Regions from separate parts of the Mycolicibacterium psychrotolerans genome, predicted to be linked through region 2. Evidence: predicted binding sites of a transcription regulator. Region 2 holds the regulator's gene; the other holds the start of a gene.

Region 1 (4,712 bases), 750 kb from region 2:
GGCGAACACGACCTCGCGGCCCACCATCTTCTGGGTGAGCTCCTTGGCGGGATTCGTGAAAAGCTCACGCGCAGCGCTGTTTCGGAACGTCTCCGCGTCGAGTTCGTCGGCCAGCGTGAAGAGGTCAACCCGGATGCCGGTGGTGATCGCCTCCAGCGCCGCCAGCCCCGCGGCGAGGTAGCGCGTCAGTGAGAAATCTTCCGGCACGACGATTCGCGGCGGCAGCGCGACCGACCGGCCCGCGGTCACGTCGCGCAGCGGGCCCTCATAGGGTGCGACGACGATGACCCGCGCGCCGCGGCGCACGCCGACGGCGGCGGCCGATATCAGCGTCGGGTCGCCGGGATCGTCGCCGGCGACGATCACCACGTCGAGGGCACCGATCCACGGCGGTGCCTCGGTCGCGACGACCACCGGGGCGGCCAGTGCGCCGCCGAGCACCTCGGCCAGCATGGTCCCCGCCGTGGCGGCGGTGCCGCGGCCGGCCACCCACACCACCGTCCTCGGGGGCACATCGGAGCGCACCGATCGGAAGTCGCCCTCGTCTAGTGCCGCGGCGGTGGCCCGTACCTGCGCGCCGGCCATCGACGCGGCTCGCAGCAGCCCGTGGCGATCGGCGGCCAGCAGGCCGTCGGTGTCGTCGAGGTCGACCACCGCGGTGGCGTTCACGTCAATTCCTTTGCACCCGAGGCGATCAGCGCGCCGATCTCGTCGACGAGCGCGGCCACCTCCTCGGGGGTGCGGGCCTCGACGTTGAGGCGCAGCAGCGGTTCGGTGTTCGACATCCGCAGGTTGAACCAGCTGCCGTCGCCGAGGTCGACGGTCACGCCGTCGAGGTGGTCGATGGCATGCACCCGCGACCCGAACGCGGCCAGCACGGCGTCGACGATCCTCGGGGCGTCGGCGACGGTGTAGTTGAGCTCGCCGGAGGCCTCGTAGCGCTGATAGTCGGCCATCAGCTCCGACAGCGGCCGGTCCTGTTCGCCGAGCGCGGCGAGCACGTGCAGTGCGGCGAGCATGCCGGAGTCGGCGCCCCAGAAGTCGCGGAAGTAGTAGTGCGCGGAATGCTCGCCGCCGAAGATCGCGCCGGTCTCGGCCATCAGGCCCTTGATGTAGGAGTGCCCGACCCGCGAGCGCAGCGGGGTGCCGCCGCGTTCGATGACCAGTTCGGAGACCGCGCGCGAGGTGATCAGGTTGTAGATGATCGTCGCGCCGATCTCGCGGGTGAGTTCGCGTGCGGCGACCAGCGCGGTGACCGCCGACGGCGACACCGCCTGACCCTTCTCGTCGACGACGAAGCAGCGGTCGGCGTCGCCGTCGAAGGCCAGTCCGATGTCGGCGCCGGTTTCGAGCACGTAGGCCTGCAGGTCGACGAGGTTGGCCGGGTCCAGCGGGTTGGCCTCGTGATTGGGGAAGGTGCCGTCGAGTTCGAAGAACAGCGGCGACAGCGTGACCGACGGGATCGGACCCAGCACGCCGGGGGTGGTGTGGCCGGCCATGCCGTTGCCGGCGTCGACGGCGACCTTGAGCGGCCGTAACTCGCTGACGTCGACCAGCGAGCGCAGGAAGTCGCCGTAGTCGCCGAGCACGTCGCGATCCGTGGCGGTGCCGCGCGGCCCGTCGTACCCGGGCACCCCGGCGATGACCTCGTCACTGATCGTGACCAGTCCGGACTCCTTGCCGACGGGCTTGGCCCCGGCGCGGCACAGCTTGATGCCGTTGTAGGCGGCGGGGTTGTGGCTGGCGGTGAACATCGCGCCCGGGCAGTCGAGCAGGCCCGAGGCGAAGTACAGCTGGTCGGTGGAGGCCAGGCCGATGCGGACGACGTCGAGGCCCTGGGCCATCACGCCCTCGGCGAACGCGGCCGACAGCACCGGGGAGCTCTCGCGCATGTCGTGGCCGATGACGACCTGGTGCGCGCTGTCGCGGACCAGCCGGGCGAACGCGGCGCCGACCTCGCTGACGAACTGCTCGTCGATCTCTGCGCCGACGAGTCCGCGCACGTCATACGCCTTGATGACGCGCTGTACCGCCTCGGCGGGCCGGGACATGGAGGCTCCTCACGCTTACGTGCAGACCGATGCCGCCAGCCTAGCCGTCGGGAGCCGCGGGTACGGCCGCCACTCGTTTCAGTCGGTGGGGTCGGGCAGGACGCGCAGGTGCCCGCGGCGACGCCCGTGGGTTTCGGGCCGGCGCACGGGCGGGGCCATCAGCGCGCCGCCCTGGGCGCCGCTGACGGGATCGGTGAAAGCGGAGAACCCGGCGACCGGCCCGGCCGGGGCCTCGCGTCCTTCGCGTACCGCGTCGGCCAGCGCGACCAGGTCGTCGTCGTCGGGGTGTGTCGGCAGCGGTCCGGCGTGGCGGACCAGTTCCCAGCCGCGGGGGGCGGTGATGCGTCCGGCGTGCTTGACGCACAGGTCCCAGGAGTGCGGCTCGGACACGGTGGCCAGGGGGCCGACGACGGCGGTGGAGTCCGAGTAGACGAACGTGAGCGTCGCGACCGCATAGTGGGGGCAGCCAGGCCGGCAGCAGCGACGGGGAACATTCACGAACGAGAGGTTATCGTGCGGATTCGTCCGTATCCCGGCGGACACGCGCAGCCGGGAGGGGCCCGAAGCCCAACCGTTACGATCTTTTTCGTGACCGGCCGCAACCACCGGGGCTCGCGGCGTGGCCGCGGAATGCGTGGACCGCTGCTCCCTCCCACTGTTCCGGGCTGGCGCAGCCGTGCGGAGCGTTTCGACATGGCGGTGCTGGAGGCCTACGAACCGATCGAGCGGCGCTGGCAGGACCGGGTGGCGACGCTGGACGTCGCGGTCGACGAGATCCCCCGGATCTCGCCGAAGGACCCGGACAGTGTGCAGTGGCCGCCGGAGGTCATCGCCGACGGGCCGATCGCTCTGGCCCGGCTGATACCGGCCGGGGTCGACGTCCGCGGGAATTCTACCCGGGCGCGAATTGTGTTGTTCCGCAAGCCGATCGAGCGACGGGCGAAGGACACCGTCGAGTTGACCGACTTGCTGCATGAGCTACTGGTGGCGCAGGTGGCCACCTATCTGGGCGTCGAGCCGTCGGTGATCGACCCGACGATCGACGACGACTAGATGATGCCGCGCTTGATGCGCCGGCGCTCCCGCTCGGACAGGCCGCCCCAGATGCCGAAGCGCTCGTCATGGGCGAGGGCGTACTCCAGGCACGCGTCGCGCACCTCGCAGCCCTGGCAGATGCGCTTGGCTTCGCGGGTCGAGCCGCCCTTCTCCGGGAAGAAGGCTTCAGGGTCGGTCTGCGCGCACAGCGCACGCTCCTGCCACTGATCCTCTTCGGTTGCCAGCTCGTCGTCGATCGGGTCGGGCACCACGCTCAGTTGCGGGCGCCCCCCGATGCTTGCTGCCACCGGTCCGGTCTGGATGTGCGGCGCACTTCCGACCGAGCCGAGGAGCCTGCTGTCAAAATGAACCGAATTGCCGAAATCGGCGTGCTCAAATGCCATGTTCCCCTCCTCCACAGGTCTCGTAGATCCGTTGTATGCCAGCCCCACTATTGCTCTGTGTGGCCACCCAATTCGAACAAGTGATCGAATCTCGGTCTGCGACACCGGAACCGGCCGGAGAACCGCGAATGACACTGGTGTGATTACACACGCGTTAGCTGTCGCGGTCAAGCGCTAGAACAGGAATTCATACCATTCCGTGACACAAATACGGCGCGTCGCGTTGTGGCGTGTCTGTCACTCCGGCGATTCGAGCCCTCCGGGGGCGCGGGCCGCACAGCCGTGCGCCTAGTCTCGGTCGGTGTGAAGGTCACTGTTCTCGTCGGCGGCGTCGGTGGTGCGCGCTTCCTCCTGGGTGTCCAATATCTGTTGGGGTTGGGGCAGTTCGGTACTCACGATACCGATGAGCATGATGTGACTGCTGTGGTCAACGTCGGCGACGACGCCTGGATGTTCGGCGTGCGCATCTGCCCGGATCTCGACACCTGCATGTACACCCTCGGCGGCGGCATCGATCCCGAGCGGGGCTGGGGACACCGCGACGAAACGTGGCACGCCAAGGAGGAACTCGCCGCCTACGGCGTGCAGCCGGACTGGTTCGGTCTCGGCGACCGCGATCTGGCCACTCACCTGGTGCGTACCCAGATGCTGCGTGCCGGCTATCCGCTCTCGCAGGTGACCGAGGCGCTGTGCCGGCGCTGGAACCCCGGCGTGCGCCTGCTGCCGGCCAGCGACGACCGCAGCGAAACCCACGTGGTGATCACCGAGCCCGAGGACGGCGAGAAGAAGGCCATCCACTTCCAGGAGTGGTGGGTGCGCCACCGCGCCCAGGTGCCCACCGACAGCTTCGCGTTCGTCGGCGCCGACAACGCCACGGCCGCACCGGGTGTCACCGACGCGATCGAGGGCGCCGACGTCGTGCTGATCGCGCCGTCGAATCCCGTCGTGAGCATCGGGGCGATCCTCGGGATCGGCGGCGTCCGCGCCGCACTGCGCGCCACCAAAGCCCCGGTGATCGGCTACTCCCCCATCATCGCGGGAAAGCCGTTGCGCGGCATGGCCGACGCCTGCCTGACGGTGATCGGCGTCGACAGCACCTCCGAGGCAGTCGGCGCCCACTACGGCGCCCGGTCGGGCACCGGGATCCTCGACGGCTGGCTGGTGCATTCCGGCGACGACGCGGTGGTCGAGGGTGTGACGGTGCGCTCGGCGCCGCTGCTGA
Region 2 (4,712 bases):
CGCGATGAGGGTCTGACCAGCGTCCAGCGCGACCGTCTCGAGCCTGTTCAGCTCGCGGATCTTGTCGACGACGTCGGCGACCGGCGCGTCGGGCGCCACCCGCTGGGCGACGTGCTGCAGGGACTCGCCGGTCTGGACCTGGACGACCGCGAGCCTGCCGGGCACCTCGGTCTGTCCTCCGAGAACTCCACCGGCCTGGGCCACCAGTCCCAGCCACACGGTGATGGCGGCCGCGACGAGGGCGAGCAGCACGGTGGCGGCGGGCGTGATCGGACGGCGGCGGTGCGATGCCCGGGACGCGAGCACCCCGCTGCCGCGATACGCCATCGGCGCTCCCGCCGGGCGCTGAGAGCGCGGCCGGCGTGCGGCGGGCGTGCGGCGCGGGTGGCCGACCCGCACCGGACGCGCACTGCGAGCCGGCATGTCCCAGAGGTCGGAAGTGTGGAGAACGGTCATCTGTCTGCCTCTCGGTCGGTGAGCCATTCGCTCCTGTGTTCGAACCCTAGTCGATCATGTGTTCGATGAATAGAACATGTGATCGAACTGTTGCGAACGCTAACCCAGGCCACCGACAAGTCGACTCGACCGCACGTTCGACCGAACGGATCCCGACACGCCTCGAACACATGTTTGATTCCGGCGGCGCGCCGCGTTACATTCGAGGCCATGAGCGATGACAGCAGCGACAGCACAGCCGGCCAGGGCTCCCCCGCCCGCCGCGACCGCGGAACGGGCTTGACCGAACGTCAGCGCACCATCCTCGAGGTCATCCGTTCCTCGGTCACCACGCGGGGATACCCACCGAGCATCCGGGAGATCGGCGATGCCGTCGGCCTCACCTCGACCTCCTCGGTCGCACATCAGCTGCGCACCCTCGAGCGCAAGGGCTATCTGCGCCGCGATCCCAACCGTCCCCGCGCGGTCGACGTCCGCGGCATCGACGACGCCGCCACACCGCCCGTCTCCACCGACGTCGCCGGCTCCGACGCGTTGCCCGAGCCGACGTTCGTGCCCGTGCTGGGCCGCATCGCCGCCGGTGGACCCATCCTGGCCGAAGAGGCCGTCGAGGATGTCTTCCCCCTACCCCGCGAGCTCGTCGGCGAGGGCTCGCTGTTCCTGCTCAAAGTGGTCGGCGAATCGATGATCGACGCTGCCATCTGCGACGGCGACTGGGTGGTCGTCCGTCAGCAGAACGTCGCCGACAACGGTGACATCGTGGCCGCGATGATCGACGGCGAGGCCACGGTGAAGACATTCAAGCGGACGCGCGGACAGGTCTGGCTGATGCCGCACAACCCCGCGTTCGATCCGATCCCCGGCAACGACGCCGCCGTGCTCGGCAAGGTCGTGACGGTCATCCGCAAGATCTGACCGGCCACCATGGGCGCGGCCGGTCAGTCGCCGCGGACGAACCCGTTCGTGCGCGCGATCTCCTCGGTGGCGAACCAGATCTCGGCGGGCGCACCCTCATAGTCGGCGCTGCCCGGCGTCCAGTACAGCCCTGATCTGGTGTCGGCCTTGACGGGGTAGCCGTCCGGCACCTCATCCGGATCGTCGAGGGGAAGGTGCAGCGCGGTGCCCATCGGCGCCGGTTCGTCGATGTCGATGCGGGCATGTCTGCCGGTGTCGGTGACCGCATCGCGGTCGAAGACCGGCACGGCTGCGGGTACCGGCACCGGGTCAGGCTCGTCTGCCACCAACGGTTCGCGGTCGGCGTCGGCATCGACGTCGGGGGGGCCATCGACGTCGACGTCGGCGTCGGGAGGACCGTCATCGGCGGCCACCTCGGTCGGCGTCGGAACGCGCGTCGGTGCGGTGTCCACGGCATCGGGGTCGTCCTGCTCGGCGTAGGACGGGGTCTCCGCCGAGTTCGTCGACGGCTCCTGCCCTCCCCAGAAGCCCGCCCGGCCCGGTTCGTAACCCTCGGGCGGACTGGCCGGCGTCGGAGGCGCGGCCGACCCCAGCGAGGTCGATCCCAGCGAGCCGAGGCCTTCCCGCGCGTAGCGGTCACCGAACAGTGCGTCCTCGCGGCCGTCGTCGCCTCCGGCAGGCCCCGCACCGTAGTCCCGGTCGTCGGCGTCGACCGCACGCGGCGGCGTTCCGAACAGATCGTCGTCGTCACTGCCGCGGCGCCGGTTGCGCGCCACCGCCAGCGCCACCACGCCGAGAACGAGCAGCACGGGCACAATCGCCAGCAGCCACCACCAAGTCCACCGGAAACCCGTGCCCTCACCGCTGTCGGCTGCTTGGGACGACGGCGTGGCCTGCGGTGCCTGCTGATCCGGAACCTCGAGCCCGGCGAGTTGGGGGGCCAGGTTGCCCGGTTCGGTGGTGAACTTCTTGGTCGCCGTGTTGTAGGTGAGCGCACCGCCGCTGAACTTCTGTGTGATGACGTCGCCATTCTGGCTCTGGTCGGACACGGGTGCGCCGAGCGCACCGGTGGCCCCGCCGAGCTTTTCCCAAGCCGCGTTCATCGCGCCGCGCACGATCACCGCGCCGTAGTCGGGGGTCCAGAAGATCACGGGCTTGTCCGCGGCGGCGAAGCTGCTCATCCGGCTCGCGGGCGCGACACCGCCGTCCACCTCACCGGTGATGGGGAACCCGAGGTCGCCTTCGGGACCGCCGACGCTCTCGTACTTGGCCAGCACCTGACCGGTGACGACATTCGCGCCGGTGTCGGGGCTGTAGAAGATCTTGCCGTTGACGAAGTCCTGACCCATCCCGTTGGAGCCGATCTTGTAAGGCTCCCCGTCGCTCGCCCCGAGCGGGCCGAGCGGGCCGCCTGCGGCGCGGCGCGCGGCGTCGATCGCGACGACCGGATCCTCGGGGATCGCGAGATCGCCCAATTGATCGGCCAGCTCCGGCGGGTCGGTGGTGAACTTCTTGGTCCGCGAGTCGTAGGACACCTGACCGCCGGTGAACTTCTGGCTCACCACCGAGCCGTCGTAGGTCTCGTCCTCGGTGGGCACGCCGAGCACAGCGGAGGATCCGCCCAGCTTGTCCCACGCCGCGTTGAGGGCACCACGGACCACTCGGGCGCCGGTGTCGGGCGTCCAGAAGATCACCGGGTTGTCCGGCGCGCTGAACGTGCTGTTGCGGCTGCCCGGCGCCCGGCCGTCGCCCTCGTCGATGGTCGGGAACCCCAGATCGCTGTCGGCGGGGCCGCCGAGCGACTCGTACTTGTCCAGGATCGCGCCCTGCATCGCGTGTGCGCCGGTCGCCGGGGTGAAGAACACTTTCCCGGACGCGAAGTTCTGAGCGAATCCCGCCCCGACGGGGTAGACGTCGCCGGACTTGGGCCCCAGGGGGCCGGCGTCACCGCCGCTGGCCTGCCAGGCCGCGGTGATGGCGTTGTTGGCGTCGACGTCGGGCTGCGCCGCGGCGACCGGAGAGAGCAGGAGCGCGGTGGCGACCCCCAGCAATCCGATGGCCCATCGACCGGCTGAACGTCGGCGCAGCATCGGCTGCCGGATCATGCATCCTCCCCGCGGTCGGCGACTCGGTCGCTGAAAAGGTTCAGCGAAAATTACCGCGTGCGTTCACTCTGCGTCAGCGGACGACGATTACCAAGCCACCTCGCCGTGCACGCAGAGAATAGGCGCCGACTCATCGGCAACCGCTGCGACGACCCCGCACGTCAGACGCCGAGACTTCGCCCGATGATCTCCTTCATGATCTCGGTGGTGCCGCCGTAGATCGTCTGCACACGGGCGTCGAGATAGGCGCGGGCCACGTCGTACTCGCGCATGTAACCGTAGCCGCCGTGCAGCTGCAGGCAGCGGTCGATCAGGTGCACCTGCTTCTCCGTGGAGTACCACTTGGCCATCGCGGCCTGCTCCACGGTCAGCTTCTCGTCGAGGTGCAGTCGGATGAACGCGTCGACCATCATCCGCACCACCGTCGCCTCGGTGGACAGCTCGGCGAGAAGGAAGCGGCTGTTCTGCTGGCTGCCGATCGGCCTGCCGAATGCCTTACGCTCCTTCGTGTACTGCAGCGTGCCGTCGAGCACGGCCTCCATTGCCGCCGCCGCCATGATCGCGATGCTGATGCGTTCCTGTGGCAGGTTCTGCATCAGGTAGATGAAGCCCTGACCCTCCTCGCCCAGCAGGTTCTCGACGGGCACCTTGACGTCGGTAAAGGACAACTCGGCGGTGTCCTGGGCGTCGAGGCCGACCTTGTCGAGCTTGCGACCGCGCTCGAAGCCCTCCATGCCGCGCTCGACCACCAGCAGCGAGAAGCCCAGCGCGCCCTTCTCGGGATCGGTCTGGGCCACGACGATCACCAGGTCGGAGAGGATCCCGTTGGTGATGAACGTCTTCGAGCCGTTTAGGACGTAGTGGTCACCGTCGCGGACCGCGCGGGTCTTGATGCCCTGCAGGTCGCTGCCCGTGCCGGGTTCGGTCATCGCGATGGCGCTGATGTACTCGCCGCTGCAGAACTTCGGCAGCCAGCGCTGCTTCTGCTCGTCGGTGGTCAGCCGGATGAAGTACGGCGCGGCGACGTCGTTGTGCAGGCTGAACCCCAGTCCGCTGTAGCGGCCTGCGGTGATCTCCTCGGTGATGATCGTGTTGTAGCGGAAGTCGTCCACCCCGCCGCCGCCGTACTCCTCGGGCACGGCCATGCCCAGGAAGCCCTGCTTGCCAGCTTCCAGCCACACCTCCCGGTCGACGAGCTTGTCGGCTTCCCACTGGTCGTGGAACGGCGCGACATGG

Evidence for each region. Region 2 encodes LexA, which represses DNA repair genes until DNA is damaged. Its sites were predicted from a motif close to CGAACANNTGTTCG; they were not measured.
Region 1: a site for LexA is predicted at 3,564-3,577, ahead of cofD (2-phospho-L-lactate transferase). Genes of this name have one in related genera too.

What each region holds. Positions count from the first base shown of each region.
Region 1 is NZ_AP022574.1:5,104,454-5,109,165, forward strand. Features, by position in the region: gene G6N45_RS24690 (TobH protein) at 1-669, opposite strand, end outside; gene G6N45_RS24695 (phosphomannomutase/phosphoglucomutase) at 666-2,051, opposite strand; gene G6N45_RS24700 (DUF3499 domain-containing protein) at 2,130-2,549, opposite strand; gene G6N45_RS24705 (metallopeptidase family protein) at 2,682-3,104, shown strand; gene G6N45_RS24710 (WhiB family transcriptional regulator) at 3,101-3,364, opposite strand; gene cofD (2-phospho-L-lactate transferase) at 3,842-4,712, shown strand, end outside.
Region 2 is NZ_AP022574.1:4,352,478-4,357,189, forward strand. Features, by position in the region: gene G6N45_RS21140 (LysM peptidoglycan-binding domain-containing protein) at 1-456, opposite strand, end outside; gene lexA (transcriptional repressor LexA) at 667-1,371, shown strand; gene G6N45_RS21150 (LGFP repeat-containing protein) at 1,395-3,476, opposite strand; gene G6N45_RS21155 (acyl-CoA dehydrogenase family protein) at 3,638-4,712, opposite strand, start outside.